DNA from 2 places in the Pseudomonas sp. M5A4_2d genome. Region 2 is predicted to be linked to the other one. Evidence: riboswitches for the same ligand, from Rfam matches in the RefSeq annotation. Region 2 holds a riboswitch; the other holds the start of a gene.
What was found. Region 2 has a riboswitch for cobalamin ahead of cobO (cob(I)yrinic acid a,c-diamide adenosyltransferase). Riboswitches for the same ligand answer to the same signal wherever they lie in the genome.
Positions count from the first base shown of each region.

Region 1 (9,724 bases), 280 kb from region 2:
GGGGGCTGCGGCGCAGGGTTTCCCAGAAGGGCAGTGCGCCCATCACCAGTAAAAACGACGGTGCGAAGATCGCCAGCAGGCACAGCAGGCCGCCGAGCCAGCCCGTCGGGGCCAACTGCATGGACGCGCCGAGGAACGCCGTGAAGGTGAACAACGGGCCGGGCATGGCTTGGGCGGCGCCGTAGCCGGCGAGGAACACATCGTTGCTCACCCAGTGAGTCGGCACGACCTCGGCTTGCAGCAGGGGCAGCACCACGTGGCCGCCGCCAAACACCAACGAACCGGTGCGGTAGAACGCGTCGATCAACGCCATGCCTTGGCTGGGCGCCAGCTCGGCCAGTAGCGGCAAGCCCGCCAGCAACAGCAGGAACAACGCCAACCACATCGTCCCCGCGCGGCGGCTTAGCGTGATGGGCAGGGCGTCATGGGGCGCGGACGGCGGAGTATTGAGCCACAACAGGCCCGCCACCGCTGCGGCGCCGATCACGCCGACCTGGCCCCAGGCCGAGGTTTGCAGCAGGGCCACGCAGGCGGCGATCAGCATCAGGGTGATGCGCGGAGCATCGGTGCACAGGTTGCGCGCCATGCCCCACACGGCCTGGGCGACCACGGCGACGGCCACCACTTTAAGGCCGTGCAGCACGCCGGGCGGGATGGCGCTGCTGTGTTGCGCAAGGCCCAGCGCGAACAGAATCAGCAGCAGGGCCGACGGCAAGGTAAACCCGAGCCACGCCGCCAGCGCGCCGCCGTAGCCCGCGCGCGATAGCCCGAGGGCAATGCCCACCTGGCTGCTGGCCGGGCCGGGCAGGAATTGGCACAGCGCCACCAGGTCGGCGTAGCTGCGCTCACTCAGCCAGCGCCGCCGGGTGACGAACTCGTCGCGAAAGTAACCCAGGTGCGCCACCGGGCCGCCGAAGGAGGTGAGCCCCAGGCGCAGGAAGATCAGGAATACCGACCAGGGGCTGGCGCGGTGATCAGCGGAGGCAGTGGCCAAGGCGCAGGGTCTCGATGAAGGCAAAACGGGCTAAAGTGTAGAGGCACCCTAGCGGATTTCGATGACGCGAAGAAGAGGCGGTTGTTGGCGAAAATTGCTCCGCTGGATTGAATTTATACGCGCGCGTTTGAGTCATTTAAGGGGCATGGAAAAAGGCCCTCTCACCCCTCACAGCTGATTTAAGCTAAGGACAGACCATGATCTTCCTTATTTTCCTGATTGCCTGCGGCGCCGCCGCCAGCACAGGCATTATTTTCAAACCCGGTCAGTGGTACGAGTCCCTCGTCAAGCCCGGCTTCACACCGCCCAACTGGCTGTTTCCGGTGGCCTGGACGGTCATCTATTTGCTGCTCGCCTGGGCGGGCTATCGCCTCACCCTGATCCCCGGCAGCCAATTGGCCTTGGGCCTGTGGGCGGCGCAGATCGCCTTGAACACGCTGTGGACGCCAGTGTTTTTTGGTGCGCATCAGCTTTTCGCCGGGATGGTGGTGATCGTGCTGTTGTGGCTGGTGGTGGCGGCGCTGGTGGTGATGGCGTTGCGTCTGGACTTGATCACCGGGTTGATCCTGTTCCCCTACCTGGCGTGGTTGAGTGTGGCGGCGGCATTGAATTTCTCGATTTTGCGTAATAACCGCTGATGGCTCATTCACTGTGGCCTGCCAGCGCGCCAGAGCTGGCCGAGATGCGCCGTTTCAATAAAAAGCTCGCCTGGCTGCCGCGCTTCAAAATCCGCAACCGCATTACCCCGCGCCTGATCCAGGCGCTGCTGGTGGCCAGTCAACGGGTCAAAAAGGCACCTGCGGCTGAAACTCGGCGCGTGGCTGGCGTACCCGTGCGCATCCTGCGGCCCGAGGGCAAGGCCAAGGCCGTGGTGCTGGATATCCACGGCGGCGGCTGGGTGATCGGCAATGCACAGATGGATGACGACCTGAACCTGGGCATGGTGCGGGCCTGTGATGTGGCGGTGGTGTCGGTGGACTATCGGCTGGCGGTCGACACGCCGGTTGAAGGGCTGATGGAGGACTGCCTGGCGGCCGCGCGCTGGCTGTTGGGCGACTGCCCGGAGTTTGCCGACTTGCCGGTGTTTGTGGTGGGTGAATCCGCCGGTGGGCACCTGGCAGTGGCGACGTTGCTGGCGCTCAAGCAATGGCCGGATCTGCTCAAGCGCGTGAGCGGGGCGGTGTTGTATTACGGGGTTTATGACTTGACTGGCACGCCCAGCGTGCGCGCAGCCGGGCCGGACACGTTGTTGCTGGATGGTCCGGGTATGGTCGAGGCGTTGCGCATGCTCACGCCGGGGCTGAGTGATGAAGAGCGCCGACAGCCACCGTTGTCACCGTTGTATGGCGATTTTAGCGGGTTGCCGCCGGCATTGATGTTTGTCGGGGAATTGGACCCGCTCAAGGATGACACGCTGTTGATCGCCGAGCGGTGGGGCGCGCAGACGCAGGTTGAAGCGCACCTGTTAGCGGAATCTGCCCATGGGTTTATTCATTTTCCGGTGGCGATGGCGGGCCATGTGCTGATGCACACCAAGGCTTGGATAACCCAGCGATTGGCAGCAGTAGGAACTTAAAACCTGATCGCTTGGTCAGGATAAACAGTCACTCCTCTCCCGTCACAGGACCCCACCATGCGCGAATACACCCTGAACTACCTGTTCAACGACGAGCCCCGCACCCATGTGTTTGAATTGAAACAGTCCGAGTTGCCCCTGCATGAAGCGGCAATGCACTTGCTGGCGTTGCATTTTGGCGATGCAGAAAACGGGTTGATCATGCCCACTGCGGACGCAGCCCCCGAGGAGATTTTGGAACAGGCAGAGGTGGTAGGCATCCGCCAGATCAAGGTCATATGAACGAGAGTCCCATCCTTCAGTTCGTCACCGGCGCCGATGTTCCAGCAGTACTGGCCTTCGTCCTGGAGGCCCGCGCCGAGCTTTTCCCCACGCTCAGCGCAACCGGCATGCCGGACGATCTGGCGCGATTTGACGCGGTCTACCTTCATGGCGACGGCCAGTTCCTGATCGCCCGCGCTGAAGGCCAAATCGTCGCCGCCATCGGCTACTTGCCCTACGACGGCCGTTTCCCCCAGCTGAATTACCAAGGCCTTAAAACGGTGGAAGTGGTGCGCCTGTTCGTACTTCCAGCGTTTCGCCGTTCTGGTCTGGCAGGCGAGTTGTACCGCGTACTGGAGGCGAAGGCTCGGGCGGAAGGTGTGGAGGTGGTTTACCTGCATACCCATCCGTTTCTGCCGGGGGCGATTGATTTTTGGGTGCGCCAGGGGTTTGAGGTGGTGGATGTCGAGGCGGACCCGGTGTGGCGGACGACGCATATGCAGCGGCACCTCTAACGCCGCCGACCTGACGTGGGAGCAGGCAAGCCAGCTTCCCCCTTTTTAGCGGTGAGTCGCCTGTCAGTTTGAGCGCAGCCGCAGAATCTGCTCGCCATCAAACGGGTCCGTCAGGTAATGCGCCTGCACGCCAAACGTGTCCTGCAAGCGCTGCGGCGTGAGCACCTCCAGCGGCTTGCCCAGCGCGACCAACTGCCCGCGATCCAGCACCGCCAAACGATCACACGTCAGCGCCTGATTGAGGTCGTGCAACGCAATCAGCGTGGTTACCGGCAGCGCCTGCACGCCCTTTAAAATCGCCAACTGATGCTGGATATCCAGGTGATTGGTCGGCTCGTCCAGCAACAGAATCTGCGGCCGTTGCGCCAGGGCGCGGGCGATGTGCACGCGTTGGCGTTCACCACCGGAGAGGCTGCGCCAGGCGCGCGTGCTCAGGTGGGTGGCGTCGACGTCATGCAAGGCCTGGTTGACGATGGCGTGGTCTTCCGCGGACCACGGGCTCAATGCCGACAGCCACGGTGTGCGGCCCAGCGCCACGGCATCGAACACGCGGATCGCGTCGTCGGTGTCGGCTTGTTGCTCCACCACGGCCAACTGCTGTGCGATGGCGCGGCGGGACAGGCCGCTCAAGCGTTGGCCGCTCAAGCGCACTTCGCCGCTGGCGGGCACACGCAAACCGGCGAGCAGTTTGAGCAGGGTGGATTTGCCGGAGCCGTTCGGGCCGACGATGCCTAAGGTTTCGCCCAACTGAACCTCAAGATGAATATCGCGCAGCAACTCGGCCTCGCGCACCTTGAAGCCCAGGCCGGTGCAACTGAGCACGCTCATCGCGCATTCCTCCGGCCGATCAAAATCAGCGCAAACACCGGGGCGCCGACCAAAGCGGTCACCACGCCAACCGGAATCACCTGCCCCTTGATCAGCGTGCGCGACAGCACATCTGCCGCAATCAAAAACAGCGCGCCGCCCAAGGCGCTGGCCGGCAGCAACCGCGAATGCCCGGTGCCGACCAGCAGGCGCACGGCGTGGGGAATCACCAGCCCGACAAAGCCGATAGAGCCGACAATCGACACCATCACCGCTGTGACCAGCGCGGCACAGCCCACCAGCACAAACTGCACGCGCCGCACCGGGATGCCCAGGGACGCTGCGGAGTCCGTGCCAAAGGTAAACGCATCCAGCGCGCGACGGTGCCACAGGCACACCGCCAGGCCTGCGACTGCCACCGGCACCACCAGCCACACCGATGGCCAGCGCACACCGCTGAGGTTGCCCAGCAGCCAGAACAGAATGCCGCGCGCCTGCTCGGAACTGGCGGATTTGGTAATCAGGAACGCGGTGAGGGCGTTGAACAGCTGCGAGCCTGCGATGCCTGCGAGGATGATCTGCCCTGTGCCGCTGGACGAGCCGCTGGCCCGTGCCAGCAGGATCACCAGTGCAAAGGCCGCCATGGCCCCGACAAATGCTCCCGCCGACAGCGAAATCAGCCCGCCGCCCACGCCGATCAGGGCTACCAATACCGCGCCGGTGGACGCGCCGGCGCTGATGCCCAGCAGGTACGGGTCAGCCAACGGGTTACGCAGCAACGACTGCAAAATCACCCCGCACGTAGCCAGCCCGGCCCCGCACGCCGCGGCGACCAGGGCGCGGGTCAGGCGGTAGTTCCACACCACCCCTTCGTCGATCGGGTCCAGCACGTAACCCGCCGCCCACAGTTTGTTGGCGAGCACCTGGAGCACGACCTGCGGCGAGATGGCGGTTTCGCCGATGGCCACACCGGCGAGCACGGCGAGCAGTAACAGGGCGAGGGCGAGCAGGGTGCGTATCATTTGGGCAGGTCGTAGCCGTCGATGGCGTGGGCCAGTTGTTCCAGGCCATCGAACGTGCGGATGCTGGCCTGCAAGGCCAGGGCGTCGAGGACGATGATGCGGTTGTGTTTCACCGCGTCCATGTTGCGGGTTACCGGGTCGCTGCGCAGGAAGGCGAGTTTCTTTTCATGGTCGTCGGCGGGGTAGCGGCGGCGGTCCATGCGGGCGATCACGAGGAAGGTCGGGTTGGCCTTGGCGAGGGTTTCCCAGCCGACGGCGGGCCACTCTTCATCGGACTGCACGACGTTGTGCAGGCCCAGGGTTTCCAGCATGAACTCGGGGACACCTTTGTGGCCGGCGACGTACGGGTCGCTGGCCATCTCGGCGCTGGAGAACCAGACCAGCGCACTGGCCTGCTTGAGGCCTTTGCTCTGCGCGGTGGCGACGGAGTTGGCCAGGCGCGCCTTGAGCTCGTCGTTCAGTTGCTGGCCGCGATCCTGCACATCGAAGATCTCGGCCAGTTGGCGGATGCTTTTGTAAATTGTGTCGATGCGGAACGGCTCCAGCCGCGTGCCGTCGGCACCCACCAGGTTGTCCTTGCCTTCGCAGTCGGAGGGCAGCAGGTAGGTCGGAATCTTCAGCTCGTGGAATTGCTCGCGGGTGCCAACCACGCCCTGCGGGCCGACCACCCATTCCAGCTCGGCGGCCACCAGTTGCGGGCGCTTGGCGATCACGGCCTCGAAGCTTGGCTCGTTATCGGCCAGGCGCTCGATGGTGTCGTTCTGCGCCTTGAACGTGGGCAATACGCTGTTGAACCACAGCGAGGTGCCGACCACCGTGTCGGCCACGCCCAGCGCGTAGAGCATTTCCGTGGCCGCCTGGCCGATGGTCACACTGCGCGCAGGTGCCTGCGCGAAGGTCAGCGTGCTACCGCAGTTCTGCACCGTCAGCGGGTAATGAGTGGGGGCCGCGTGGGCCAGGGCGCAGAAGCCCAAGCCGGTGAGCAGGGCGGTGACGCGTGGCAGCATGGGGCAATCTCCGTATGGACCGTACGTGGAACTGGAGCGGTACGGTTCGGAAACACCCCCTCGAAGGCTGCGGTTCAGGCAGGCGAGGACGTCCTTCCCGGACACCCCGCCGGTTAGTGAGTTACTGGGCCGGCAGGTCTCCTGACTGGTGCGTCGTCGCCACGCTCCGGCCTTCCCGGGCAATGCCCAGTGGCGATGTGGAGCAGGCTCGGCACCTACAGTTGCGGGGGCAGTTTCGATTGGCGCGATGTGCCGCGCGTCGAATTCCCTATTAGTCCCATTTGGGAACCGGCGCGGTATGGTAGTCGATCGTGGCGGGCAGCGGGAGCCTGATCCGCGCGCAATTGGCCGGCCGCTGCCGATGGGGTCTCTATCTGCCGATATAGGGTGTAACATCAGTTTCTGTTCATCAGATATTAGTCAGACATGCCCACGCATAGCGAAGAGAGCCGCCGGATCGTAGCTTCTCTGGCGCACCGTGTTGGTCCGCACGCTGACACTGCAAGCATCGCCGAGGCGATTGTGTCGATTTTGCAGGATATGGGCGCAGCATTGACGCCCATTATTGGCCAGCAGGGCGTTGTTGCGCTGTACCGCCGCAGCTTCCACCTGTGCGTCTCGACCCACCCACGCCTGGCCGGCACCTATGACAGTGTGCCGGCTGCGATGGATCTGATTGCTCTCAAATCCGTACTCGTCGAGCAGAACGAAACCGACGCGTTGTTCTTCGGTGAGGTGTTGTTGACAACCCTCTACGAACTTCTGACTACGCTGATCGGGCCCTCACTCACTGCACGTCTGCTGGTTGACGTGTGGCAGCCTTCTTCGAGCGACACCTCTGCGCAGGAAATTTCGCCATGAGCACCAAAGTGACTATCAACCGTCTGGCCACGGGTGTGCCAGGACTGGACGAGGTCCTGGGCGGAGGCCTGCCGGAGTTTTCGTTCAACCTGATTGCAGGCCCGCCAGGCTGTGGCAAAACCACCCTGGCGCACCAGATGATGTTTGCCCTGGCCACGCCGGAGCGCCCGGCGCTGTTCTTTACCGTGCTCGGTGAGCCGCCGCTGAAGATGCTGCGCTATCAGCAGCAATTCGATTTTTTCGATAACGAAGCGATTAACCAGTCGATTCGCTATATCAATTTGGCCGACCACACCCTGGCCGGCGATCTGGACGAAGTGTTGCGGCGAATTGTCAGCGAGGTCGAGGCACATTCGCCGTCGCTGGTGTTTGTCGATTCATTCCGCTCCGTGGTGCTGGCCAGCCAGACCCAGCACAACCCGAATAACAACCTGCCGCAGTTCGTCCAGCAACTGGGTATGTTGATGACCACGTGGCAGGCGACGACTTTCCTGATCGGCGAATATTTCACCGAAACCGACTCCAACCCGATCTTTACCGTGGCCGACGGCCTGATCTGGCTGCGCCAAAGCGTCGAGCGCAACTCGATGGTGCGCAAGATGGAGATCATGAAGATGCGCGGCCAGCCGACGTTGCCGGGCCTGCACACCTTCCGTATCGCCACCTCGGGGATCAGGGTGTTCCCACCGGCCGCCATCAATCGTTCGGTTGACGCGCCGTCGACGTTCCCGATCACGCGTCTGAAAATGGGCGTGCCGGCCCTCGATGAGATGCTCGGTGGCGGCTTGCCTCGCGGCTATTCGCTGCTGGTGGCCGGGCCTTCGGGCTCGGGCAAAAGCATTTTGGCGGCGACCTTCCTGGCCGAAGGCGCACGCAACGGTGAAACCGGCGTGATTGCGGTGTTCGAGCAACGCCCCAACCATTCGCAAAACCCGCAATTGGCTGAGTTGATCAAGCACGGCAAGATTGGCCTGGTGGACAGCCGCTCGCCGGACCTGTCCATCGATGAAATCGTGCAATTGCTGCTGGGCGAAATCAGTCGTTTGAACGCCACCCGCGTGGTGATTGACTCGCTGTCGGGCTTTGAGCTGGCGTTGGCGCCAACCTTTCGCGCGGACTTTCGCGAATCGTTGTCACGCATGGTCACCGCACTGACGGCTGCCGGGGTCAGCGTCTTGATGACCTCCGAGTTGGAAGACCGCTACACCGACCTGCGTTTCAGCCCCTACGGCACGGCGTTCCTGACCGACGCGATCATCGTGCAGCGGTATATCGAAGTCGAGAGCCGTTTGTTGCGCATCATGGCGGTGGTCAAGGTGCGCGCCAGTGCGCACTCCGATCAGCTACGCCAGTACCACATCGACGATCACGGCCTGCAGATTCGCGACATGCTGCCTGAGCAGGAGGGGTTGCTGGGCGGGCGGCCGACCAAACAGATTTCAGCAGGAGACAAACATGTGTGAGCCCGACTCATGAGTGAAAGCGGCGGCAAGAATGAACGTGAGCTGACCAGTGCCGCTCACGAACTGTTCCTGCTCGGCCAAAAAACCGTTGAGGCGCGTGCCGTGCTCGCCGCTCTGCAGCAGCAACTGACTGATGCCAGCAGCCGTCTGGTGGATACCCAGCACGTCGAGCAGGTGATCGAGGCCAATCAGCAATTGGTACTGGCGATCCTCCTGGCGCAATCCGACGCTGCAAAGCCGCCGCCCCTGGAGGAGCAACGTTTGTACCAGGAACTTCGCGAGGCGAACGCGCAGTTAGTCATCGCGGCGCTCAGCGCGCAAGACCTGCAGGCGACAGCCGAGCGTGCGCTGGGCCAGCAGAAAAGTATCCTGGCGATGGTGGCGCATGAGCTGCGCAACCCATTGACGCCGATCAGCATGATCGCCGAGCGCATGGTGCGCCTGCCGAGCGACCAGTTGCCGCGCATGCGTGAGCTGATCGAGGGGCAGGTGCAGCATATTTCACAGTTGGTTGACGACTTGCTGGACGTATCCCGCGTGAGCACGGGCAAGCTGCGTATCGAGCGAAGTGATGTCGACATGCTGCAGATCCTCAGAAGCGCGATTGATGCGTGCGGCCCGGTGATGCGGGCGAAACAGCAGCAATTCGATGCGCATCTGCCTGACGGCAGCTTGATGTTCATTGGCGACCCTGGGCGCCTTGCGCAAATCCTGCATAACCTGCTGGCCAACGCGGCCAAGTACACGCCGGTGGGCGGCCGGATCGTGCTGTCGGTCAGCGTGGTGGACGAGTTGAGGATCAGCATTTGTGACAATGGCATCGGCGTATCGGCCAAGGCGCTGCCGCTCATCTTTGACCCTTACGTGCAGGACGAGCACGCCATTGGTTTCAACGGTTCGGGGTTGGGGATCGGGTTGACGGTGGTTCGCGAGCTGGTTGAAGCGCATGGCGGCAAGGTCACCGCCAAAAGCGAAGGCAAGGGCCGTGGCAGCGAGTTTGTGGTGACATTGCCCTTGTCTCACTGACCTGCCGGCTCGCCACAGTCGCTGCGGTGAGCGGGCCTGTTGTGGAGAGCAGGCTTGCCCCAATGCCGTTTTGTTAAGCGCAGATCCCACATTTGATCTTCGCTGCTTTTAGCATTGCGTTCGCTTAACTGAACGGCATTAGGGCAAGCCCGCTCGCCACAGGTCGTTTGCTTGCCCCCAATATAACGGCCT
Region 1 covers NZ_JBKEZW010000001.1:664,955-674,678, forward strand. The annotation lists gene chrA (chromate efflux transporter) at 1-994, opposite strand, end outside; gene tspO (tryptophan-rich sensory protein TspO) at 1,192-1,632, shown strand; gene ACLBW8_RS03075 (alpha/beta hydrolase) at 1,632-2,570, shown strand; gene ACLBW8_RS03080 (hypothetical protein) at 2,628-2,852, shown strand; gene ACLBW8_RS03085 (GNAT family N-acetyltransferase) at 2,849-3,346, shown strand; gene ACLBW8_RS03090 (ABC transporter ATP-binding protein) at 3,410-4,174, opposite strand; gene ACLBW8_RS03095 (FecCD family ABC transporter permease) at 4,171-5,175, opposite strand; gene ACLBW8_RS03100 (ABC transporter substrate-binding protein) at 5,172-6,182, opposite strand; cobalamin riboswitch at 6,297-6,490, opposite strand; gene ACLBW8_RS03105 (hypothetical protein) at 6,609-7,043, shown strand; gene ACLBW8_RS03110 (RAD55 family ATPase) at 7,040-8,506, shown strand; gene ACLBW8_RS03115 (sensor histidine kinase) at 8,516-9,532, shown strand.
Region 1: linked by a shared signal. The riboswitch ahead of ACLBW8_RS03100 (ABC transporter substrate-binding protein) and the one ahead of cobO (cob(I)yrinic acid a,c-diamide adenosyltransferase) in region 2 are both predicted to bind cobalamin.

Region 2 (9,724 bases):
CCTGTTGTTTGGTTGCGCCACCCACACTCAAAACGTGGCTGAGCAGCAAAAGACTCAACAACAGTCCCAGGCAAAGTTCGTTGCATCGCAGTCTTCCACTGTTTACCAGGAAGAGCTCGCAACTGAAAAAGAACTGGCCGACTTCTCCGGCAGCAAGCCTTACCAGCTTCCAGTTCTGGCCGACAGCATCCTTGAACGCGGCATGTCCCTGATTGGTACCCGTTACCGTTTCGGCGGTACCTCTGAAGCCGGTTTCGACTGCAGTGGCTTCATCGGCTACCTGTTTCGCGAAGAAGCCGGCATGAACCTGCCTCGCTCGACACGCGAAATGATCAACGTGGATGCACCGTTGGTCGCACGCAATAACCTCAAGCCCGGCGATCTGCTTTTCTTTAGTACTGCAGGTCGTGGTCGCGTAAGTCACGCCGGTATCTACTTGGGCGATAACCAGTTTATTCACTCCAGCAGTCGTCGCAGTGGCGGTGTTCGAGTCGACAACCTGGGTGACAGCTACTGGAGCAAAACCTTCATCGAAGCCAAGCGTGCACTCGCCATGGCCCCGACTACCGTTACCGCTAGCAAGTAAAGTTAAAGTGATACTTGAAGTTTGACGTGTAAGCGCTAGAATCTCTGGACATTGTTGTAATCCGTTCGCGCGAGCTTTGCTTGCGCGTTCTGGTTTTCAGCGTTCGGCAGCGAAAGCCGCATCCAGATCAGGATTGTTCTGCCCATGTCGACCTCAGCCCGCCTCATTCTTCTTGTTTGTGCCGCGCTCCTCAGCGCCTGCGCAAGCCGTCCACCGCCGCCTGCCCCGGTAGCGGTCAAGCCGAAACCGGTGTTCAACTATTCCAGCCAAAGTTTCTCGCCTGCTGCCGAAGACGTACTCTTCCGAGCGCTGGGCCTGGTCGGCACGCCTTATCGCTGGGGCGGCAATACGCCGGACTCCGGGTTTGATTGCAGTGGCCTGATCGGCTTTGTATACCGCGACGCCGCGGGCATCTCCTTGCCGCGTACCACGCGTGAACTGATCGTGATGCGTGCGCAGGATGTCAGCGAGCAGAACCTGCAAACCGGTGACTTGCTGTTCTTTGCGACCGGTGGCGGTTCGCGGGTCAGCCACGCCGGGATCTACGTCGGCGAAGGGCGATTCGTACATGCCCCGCAAACCGGTGGTACGGTGAAACTGGATACGCTGTCCAAAGCCTATTGGCAGAACGCCTACCTGAGCGCCAAGCGCGTGTTGCCGGCTGAGCATCTGGCGCGCAATCCTTAAGGCTGAACAGAGAATAAGATGTGGGAGAGGGCAAGCCCCTCCCACATTTGGTTTTGCGCTGTTTTTGAGGCCGGCTACTTAGCCGCCGATACCCGCCACACCTTATTTCCCACGTCATCCGCGACCAGCAAGTCGCCCTGCTGATCAATCACCACGCCCACCGGCCGGCCCATGGCTTTCTCGTCACTGTTGAGGAATCCGGTCAGCACATCCACGGGTTGCCCTTTGGGTTGCCCGCCCTCGAACGGTACGAAAATCACCTTGTAGCCACTGTGCGGCTTGCGGTTCCACGAGCCATGCTGGCCGATGAATGCGCCGTTGCTGAATTGCGCAGGGAGTTTGCTGCCTTCTGCGAACGTCAGCCCCAAGGACGCGGTGTGAGGCCCTACGGCATAGTCCGGTGCAATCGCCTTGGCAACCAGGTCGGGGTTTTGCGGTGAGACGCGTACGTCCACATGCTGGCCATAGTAGCTGAAGGGCCAGCCGTAAAATGCGCCATCCTTGACCGAGGTAATGTAGTCGGGCACCAGGTCGCTGCCGATCTCGTCGCGCTCGTTAACCGCCGTCCACAGCTTGCCACTCTGCGGTTCCCAGGCCATGCCGTTGGGGTTGCGCAGCCCGGAGGCAAAAATGCGGTGCTGGCCTGTGGCGCGGTCGACTTCCCAGATCGCCGCGCGACCTTCTTCTGCCTTCAGGCCGTTCTCGCCCACGTTGCTGTTGGAGCCGACACTCACGTACAGCTTGCGACCGTCCTTGCTGGCCACCACGTTTTTCGTCCAGTGGTGGTTGATACTGCCGCCCGGCAGGTCGACCACTGTGGTACCCGCTTGCTTGATCGAGGTTTCGCCTGGCTGATAGGGGAAGCGCAGCAGCTTGTCCGAATCGGCCACGTAAAGGTCGTTACCCACCAGCGTCATGCCGAACGGTGAGTTGAGATTCTCCAGGAACACCGTGCGGGTCTCGGCGACGCCGTCGTGGTCGGCATCGCGCAGCAGCGTGATGCGATTCGGGCTCGGCACGCCTGCGCCTGCGCGGCCCATGACCTTCTCCATCACCCAGCCGCGAATACCCTTGGCATCATCCGGCTTGGGCGGGGCGTTGGTTTCCGCCACCAGCACATCGCCATTCGGCAAAACATACAGCCAGCGCGGGTGGTCCAGGCCTTCGGCAAACGCCGACACCTGAGTGCCGGCGGCGGCGGTTGGCTTCGCGCCGTCGGGCCAGCCGATGGCCGGGGCAATGTTTACGGTGGGGATCAGGGTTTTGTTCGGCTCCGGCAGTTTGGGCGAAGGCCCGGTGCCATCGGAGACCTTCAACGTGGAGCTTTCGCCGCAGGCGGCGAGGGTGCCTGCCAGCATGATCAGTAAGGCGAGTCTGGTTTTATGCATGGTTTTCTCCTTAATACCTGTAAGGGTAGAGGAGTGAGATAGTCCGATGGTTCAAGTGCAAGGCCAGCTTTAATTGACGCTCCACCCCCAACCCACTAACCTTCGCAGCTTGTTCCAGGTGCTCTGTGGCGGATACGCCGACAGAGTGAAACAGGGAAGCCGGTGAGTGAGCGCACTTGTACACAGTGCTGCCGCGATCCCGGCGCTGCCCCCGCAACGGTAAATGAGTCAAAACGGTGCCTTTTGCCACTGTATCCGTGTGATATGGGAAGGCGCGCCGTTGGCCTGCTCGCTCGATGAGCAACAGCGCCACTTATGAGTCCGGAGACCGGCCTGGATCATCCAACAGCATCACGGTGGGCGATGCTTGGCTGTCTGTTTTTTCTTTTTCCTGCCCGCCGTTTTTGTCCAGCCCCAACGGAGAGCTGCCATGACTGATTCCCCCGACCGCGACGAACGCCACCTGGCGCGCATGCTGCGCAAAAAAGCCGTGATCGACGAGCGCATCGCCAATTCCCCGAACGAGTGCGGATTGCTGCTGGTACTGACCGGCAACGGTAAAGGCAAGAGCAGTTCGGCATTTGGCATGCTGGCCCGTGCCATGGGCCACGGCATGCAGTGCGGCGTGGTGCAGTTCATCAAGGGGCGCCACAGCACGGGCGAAGAATTGTTCTTCCGCCGTTTCCCAGAGCAAGTGCGCTTCCACGTGATGGGCGAAGGCTTTACCTGGGAAACCCAGGACCGCCAGCGCGACATCGCCGCCGCTGAAGCGGCCTGGGCGGTTTCCCGCGAATTGTTGCAAGACCCGTCCATTGGCCTGGTGGTGCTGGACGAACTGAACATCGCCCTCAAGCACGGTTACCTCGACCTGGATCAAGTGCTCAGCGACCTGCAAGCCCGCCCACCGAAGCAGCACGTAGTGGTCACCGGCCGTGGCGCCAAGCCTGAAATGGTCGAAATGGGCGACACCGTCACCGAAATGGGCATGCTCAAGCATGCGTTCCAGGCCGGTATCAAGGCACAGAAGGGCGTCGAACTTTGAATCAGCCCCGTCATTGCCCGGCCGTACTGATCGCCGCACCGGCGTCCGGCCAGGGCAAAACCACCGTGACCGCTGCGTTGGCGCGTTTGCACCGCAACCTGGGGCGCAAGGTGCGCGTGTTCAAATGTGGGCCGGACTTTCTCGACCCCATGATTCATGAGCGTGCCAGCGGTGCGCCTGTGTATCAGTTGGACATGTGGATGGTCGGCGAGCAGGAAAGTCGCCGCTTGCTGTGGGAAGCGTCGGGCGAGGCTGACCTGATCCTGATCGAAGGCGTGATGGGCCTGTTCGACGGCACGCCCTCCAGTGCCGACCTGGCGCGGCACTTCGGTGTGCCGGTGCTCGGTGTGATCGACGGCACCGCCATGGCCCAGACCTTCGGCGCCCTGGCCTTGGGGCTGGCGCGCTATCAGCCGGACTTGCCGTTCGCTGGCGTGTTGGCCAACCGCGTCGGCACCCTGCGCCATGCACAGTTACTGGAAGGCAGCCTCACCGAAGGCCTGCGCTGGTATGGCGCGTTGTCTCGCGAAACCGGAATTGAATTACCCAGCCGCCACTTGGGCCTGGTGCAAGCCAGCGAACTGAATGACCTCGATGTGCGCCTGGACGCCGCTGCCGAAGCCCTGGGCAGCAGTTGCGAAGTCGCGTTGCCGCCGCCGGTGACCTTCGCCGCCCCGCAAGAGATCGAGGCCGAACCGTTGCTCGCCGGCGTGCGCATTGCGGTGGCCCGCGACGAGGCCTTTGCCTTCACTTACGGCGCCAGCCTTGACCTGCTGCGGGCGATGGGCGCCGAATTGCGCTTCTTCTCGCCGATCCATGATCGCCAATTGCCCGAAGCCGATAGCTTGTACCTGCCGGGCGGCTACCCGGAACTGCACCACCGGGCATTGTCTGAAAACACTTCGATGCTCGACGCTATTCGCGCTCATCACGCGGCGGGTAAACCGTTGCTCGCCGAATGTGGCGGCATGCTGTACCTGCTGGACTCGCTCACCGATGTCGACGGTACCCGTGCCGAACTGGTTGGCTTGCTGCAGGGGGACGCGGTGATGCAGAAGAAGCTCGCGGCCCTGGCCCTGCAAAGCGTCGAGTTGCCGGAAGGCGTACTGCGCGGTCACACCTATCACCACTCCCTGACCAGCACCGAGTGGCAGCCGATTGCCCGTGGCCTTAGCCCCAACGGTGGGCGCGGTGCCGAAGCGGTGTACCGCCAGGGGCGGATGACGGCTTCCTACGTGCACTTCTATTTCCCGTCCAACCCGACGGCAGTGGCCGCATTGTTTGCGCCGAGCCATCAGACTGCTATCGCAGGCAGGCCAGCGCCCTCATCGACCGGGTTCACCGATCACAATGTGGAAGCGGCGGCGCGACGATTCGACTTGCTCGCGAAGAAGCCATGACTGACAACGCCTTTCCTGATGCCGACCGCCAGGCCGTCTATCGCGCCATCGCCGAACGCCGCGACATGCGCCACTTTATCGGCGGCACGGTCGCCCCAGAACTGCTGCACCGCCTGCTCCAGGCTGCGCACCAGGCGCCCAGTGTCGGCTTGATGCAGCCCTGGCGGTTTATCCGTATCAGTGACCGCCGGTTGCGTGGGCAGATTCAACACCTGGTGGAAGAAGAGCGCGTGCGTACCGCCGAGGCGTTGGGCGAGCGTTCCGATGAGTTCATGAAACTCAAGGTCGAAGGCATCCATGACTGCGCCGAAGTGTTGGTGGCAGCGCTGATGGATGATCGCGAGCGCCACATTTTTGGCCGTCGCACCTTGCCGGAAATGGACATGGCATCGTTGTCCTGTGCGATCCAGAATCTATGGCTGGCAGCCCGCGTCGAAGGCCTTGGCATGGGCTGGGTCTCGCTGTTCGAGCCGCAGGCCCTGGCCGACCTGCTGGGTTTGCCGGCCGGTGCGAAACCCTTGGCGGTGCTATGCCTGGGGCCGGTAGCCGGGTTCTATCCGGCACCGATGTTGCAGCTCGAAGGCTGGGCCGAACCACGGCCGCTGAGTGACATGTTGTATGAGAATGTGTGGGGAGTGAGTCAATGAGTGTGGCCTTGCTGTGTGTCGCTGCGGTGGCGCTGGATGCGCTGCTGGGCGAGCCCAGGCGCTGGCATCCGCTGGTGGCATTCGGCAATTTCGCCGGGCGCATCGAGCAACGTTTCAATACCGGAGGCCGTGGCTGGCGCAGCCACGGCGTGACCGCGTGGGTTATCGCGGTGGTGCCGCTGACCCTGATGGCCACTGCGTTGTCGTGGGCGCCTTATATCGGTTGGGTGCTGGAGATTTTAGCGCTGTACTGCGCGCTGGGTATGCGCAGCCTCGGTGAGCACGTGATCCCGGTGGCCCAGGCGTTGCGCAGTGATGACCTGGATGAAGCGCGCAAACGCGTGAGTTATCTGGTCAGCCGCCAGACCAGCGAGCTGGACCGCACCGAAGTCGCCCGCGCCGCCACGGAGTCGGTGCTGGAAAACGGCAGCGACGCGGTGTTTGCCGCGCTGTTCTGGTTTGTGGTCGCCGGTGTGCCGGGCGTGGTGCTGTATCGCTTGAGTAACACCCTCGACGCCATGTGGGGCTATCGCAACGAACGCTTTGAGCGTTTCGGCTGGGCGGCTGCCAAGATCGACGATGTACTCAACTACATTCCTGCGCGGCTGGTGGCTTTGACCTACGCCGTGCTGGGCAAAACCCGCCTGGCGCTTAAATGCTGGCGCACCCAGGGCCCGACCTGGGACAGCCCCAATGCCGGCCCGGTGATGGCGGCTGGCGCGGGCGCATTGGGTGTCGAGTTGGGTGGCGCGGCGATTTATCACAGCGAGTTACATCAGCGCCCGCCATTGGGCGAAGGCCCGCCAGCCGATGCCGATTCTATTGATCGAGGCTGGCAACTGGTGCAGCGCGGCGTATGGTTATGGCTGCTGATCCTCTGCGCGGGGGCGCAATTTTATGCTTGAACACGGTGGTCGCCTGCGAAAGGCAGTGATTCAGTACGGAATCGCCGAGGCGGATTGGCTCGACCTGTCCAGCGGCCTGGCGCCCTGGCCCTGGCCGATCCCCGAGATCCCGTTGCGGGCCTGGGCGCGTTTGCCGGAAACCGATGACGGCTTGGAAAAGGCTGCCAGCGAGTATTACGGCGCCGCCCATGTGTTGCCGGTCGCGGGTTCCCAGGCAGCAATCCAATTGCTGCCGCGCTTGCGTCGCTCCGGCAAGGTCGGGGTGTTGTCGCCGTGTTATGCCGAGCACGCCGAAGCCTGGCGTCGCGCAGGTTACGTGGTGCGCGAAGTGCAGGAGCAGGAAGTCGACTTCTTTCTCGATGGCCTCGACGTGTTGGTGGTGGTCAATCCGAACAATCCCACCGGCCTTAGCCTGACCCCGCAACGCCTCCTGGACTGGCATGCGCGGCTGGCCCAGCGCGGCGGTTGGCTGGTAGTGGATGAAGCCTTTATGGACGTCACCCCGCAATTAAGCCTGGCCAGCCACGCCCATCAAGTCGGCCTGATTGTGTTGCGCTCGTTCGGTAAATTCTTTGGTTTGGCCGGTGTTCGCTTGGGCTTTGTGTTGGCCGAACGCAAGTTGCTCAAGCTATTCGCCGAACAGCTCGGCCCATGGTCGGTCAGCGGGCCGACACGGGTGCTCGGCCAAGTATGCCTGCGCGATATAGCCGGGCACGCCCGCCAGCGTGAGCGCTGTATCGAAGCGGGCCAACGCTTGTTTGACCTGCTTGAGCGCCATGGCTTTCAACCCCACGGTGGCTGCGCCTTGTTCCAGTGGCTGATTACACCGCACGCCGAACACATGCACGAATTCATGGCTCAGCGCGGCATCCTGCTGCGCCTGTTTGTCCACGACAGCAGCCTGCGCTTCGGTTTGCCCGACACCGAGGCGCACTGGCTGCGACTCGATGAAGCCCTGGCCGCCTACAAGGAAGCCATATGAGTACGCTGATGGTGCAAGGCACCACCTCCGACGCGGGTAAAAGCACTCTGGTGACCGCGCTCTGCCGCTGGCTGATTCGCCAGGGCGTCGCGGTGGTGCCGTTCAAGCCACAGAACATGGCACTCAACAGTGCCGTGACTGCCGAGGGCGGTGAGATCGGCCGAGCCCAGGCGGTGCAAGCCCAGGCGGCCAATCTCGCGCCTCACACCGATATGAACCCGGTGCTGCTCAAACCCAACAGTGACACCGGCTCGCAGGTGATCATCCATGGTCGAGCCGTGACCACCATGAACGCCGTGGCCTATCACGACTATAAAGCCATCGCGATGCAAGCGGTGCTGGCCTCCCACGCGCGGTTGAGCGACGCCTACCCGGTGGTGATGGTGGAAGGCGCGGGCTCCCCGGCGGAAATCAACCTGCGCGCCAATGACATCGCCAATATGGGTTTCGCCGAAGCGGTGGATTGTCCGGTGCTGTTGATCGCCGATATCAATCGTGGAGGCGTGTTTGCCCACCTGGTCGGCACACTGGAGTTGCTTTCGCCCACGGAGCAAGCGCGGGTCAAGGGCTTCATCATCAACCGTTTTCGCGGCGATATCGCCTTGTTGCAACCCGGCCTGGATTGGCTGGAAGCCCGCACCGGCAAACCGGTAGTGGGTGTGTTGCCCTACGTGATGGACCTGCACCTGGAGGCCGAAGACGGCATCGACGCGCGTCAGATCGACAAGGCGGCGCAGGTGTTAAACGTGGTGGTGCCGGTGTTGCCGCGAATCAGCAATCACACCGATTTTGACCCGCTGCGCCTGCATCCTCAGGTAGATCTGCAATTCATCGGGCCGGGCCAGGCGATTCCGGCCGCCGACCTGATTATCCTGCCGGGTTCAAAAAGTGTGCGCAGCGATTTGGCGTACCTGCGCGCCAATGGCTGGGACACCGCTGTGGCTCGGCATTTGCGCTACGGCGGCAAGGTGCTGGGGATTTGCGGCGGGTTGCAGATGCTCGGTGAGCAGGTGCATGACCCGCTTGGGCTGGAAGGGCCGCCAGGGTCAAGCGAAGGCTTTGGGTTGCTGGCGTTCAGTACGACGCTTGCCGAAGAGAAACAGTTGCGCAATGTGCGTGGGCACTTGTTGCTGGAGGACGCTCCGGTCAGTGGCTATGAGATCCACGCGGGTGTGACCTCCGGCGAAGCGCTGTCGAAAGCCGCCGTGCTGCTGGATGACGGCCGCAGTGACGGTGCCCAGAGTGAGGACGGCCAGATCTTCGGCACGTATTTGCATGGTCTGTTCGAGACCCCGGCCGCTTGCAGTGCCTTGTTGCGCTGGGCGGGGTTGCAGGATGTGCAGGAGGTGGATTATCACGCGCTGCGCGAGCGCGATATCGAGCGCTTGGCGGACCTGGTGGAGAACCACCTGGACACCGATTTATTGCGCACGCTATGTGGGGTTTAACGGTGTGCACGTCATCCCAATGTGAGCGCGGGCCTGCATCAGAACATCCGCCGGCCGAAAAAGGTGGTTTTCCATGCATCAGTTGATCCTCGGCGGCGCCCGTTCCGGCAAAAGCCGCCTTGCCGAAAAGCTCGCTGCTGACAGCGCGTTGCCCGTCATCTATATCGCCACCAGCCAACCGCTGGACGGTGAGATGAACGCGCGCGTCGCCCTTCATCGCCAGCGCCGTCCCGATCATTGGGGCCTGATTGAAGAGCCCATCGAACTGGCGCGCGTACTGCGTGAAAACGCGTCGTCCGATCGCTGCCTGCTGGTGGATTGCCTGACCCTGTGGCTTACCAACCTGTTGATGCTCGAAGACCCGGCACGCCTGGCGCTTGAGCGTGAATACCTGCTGGAAACCCTGGCCTCGCTGCCGGGTGAAATCATTTTTGTCAGCAACGAGACCGGTTTGGGTGTCGTGCCGCTGGGCGAATTGACTCGCCGCTATGTGGATGAAGCCGGTTGGCTGCATCAAGCCTTGGCCGAGCGGTGTCAGCGTGTTGTCCTGACGGTTGCCGGCCTGCCCCTGACTTTGAAAGGTACTGCGTTATGACTGACAACTGGTGGCTCAACCCCTGCAAGGCCATGGACGCTGTG
Region 2 covers NZ_JBKEZW010000001.1:384,064-393,787, forward strand. The annotation lists gene ACLBW8_RS01740 (C40 family peptidase) at 1-586, shown strand, start outside; gene ACLBW8_RS01745 (C40 family peptidase) at 731-1,273, shown strand; gene ACLBW8_RS01750 (PQQ-dependent sugar dehydrogenase) at 1,348-2,661, opposite strand; cobalamin riboswitch at 2,761-3,012, shown strand; gene cobO (cob(I)yrinic acid a,c-diamide adenosyltransferase) at 3,092-3,703, shown strand; gene ACLBW8_RS01760 (cobyrinate a,c-diamide synthase) at 3,700-5,103, shown strand; gene bluB (5,6-dimethylbenzimidazole synthase) at 5,100-5,750, shown strand; gene cbiB (adenosylcobinamide-phosphate synthase CbiB) at 5,747-6,655, shown strand; gene cobD (threonine-phosphate decarboxylase CobD) at 6,648-7,637, shown strand; gene ACLBW8_RS01780 (cobyric acid synthase) at 7,634-9,085, shown strand; gene cobU (bifunctional adenosylcobinamide kinase/adenosylcobinamide-phosphate guanylyltransferase) at 9,159-9,680, shown strand; gene cobT (nicotinate-nucleotide--dimethylbenzimidazole phosphoribosyltransferase) at 9,677-9,724, shown strand, end outside.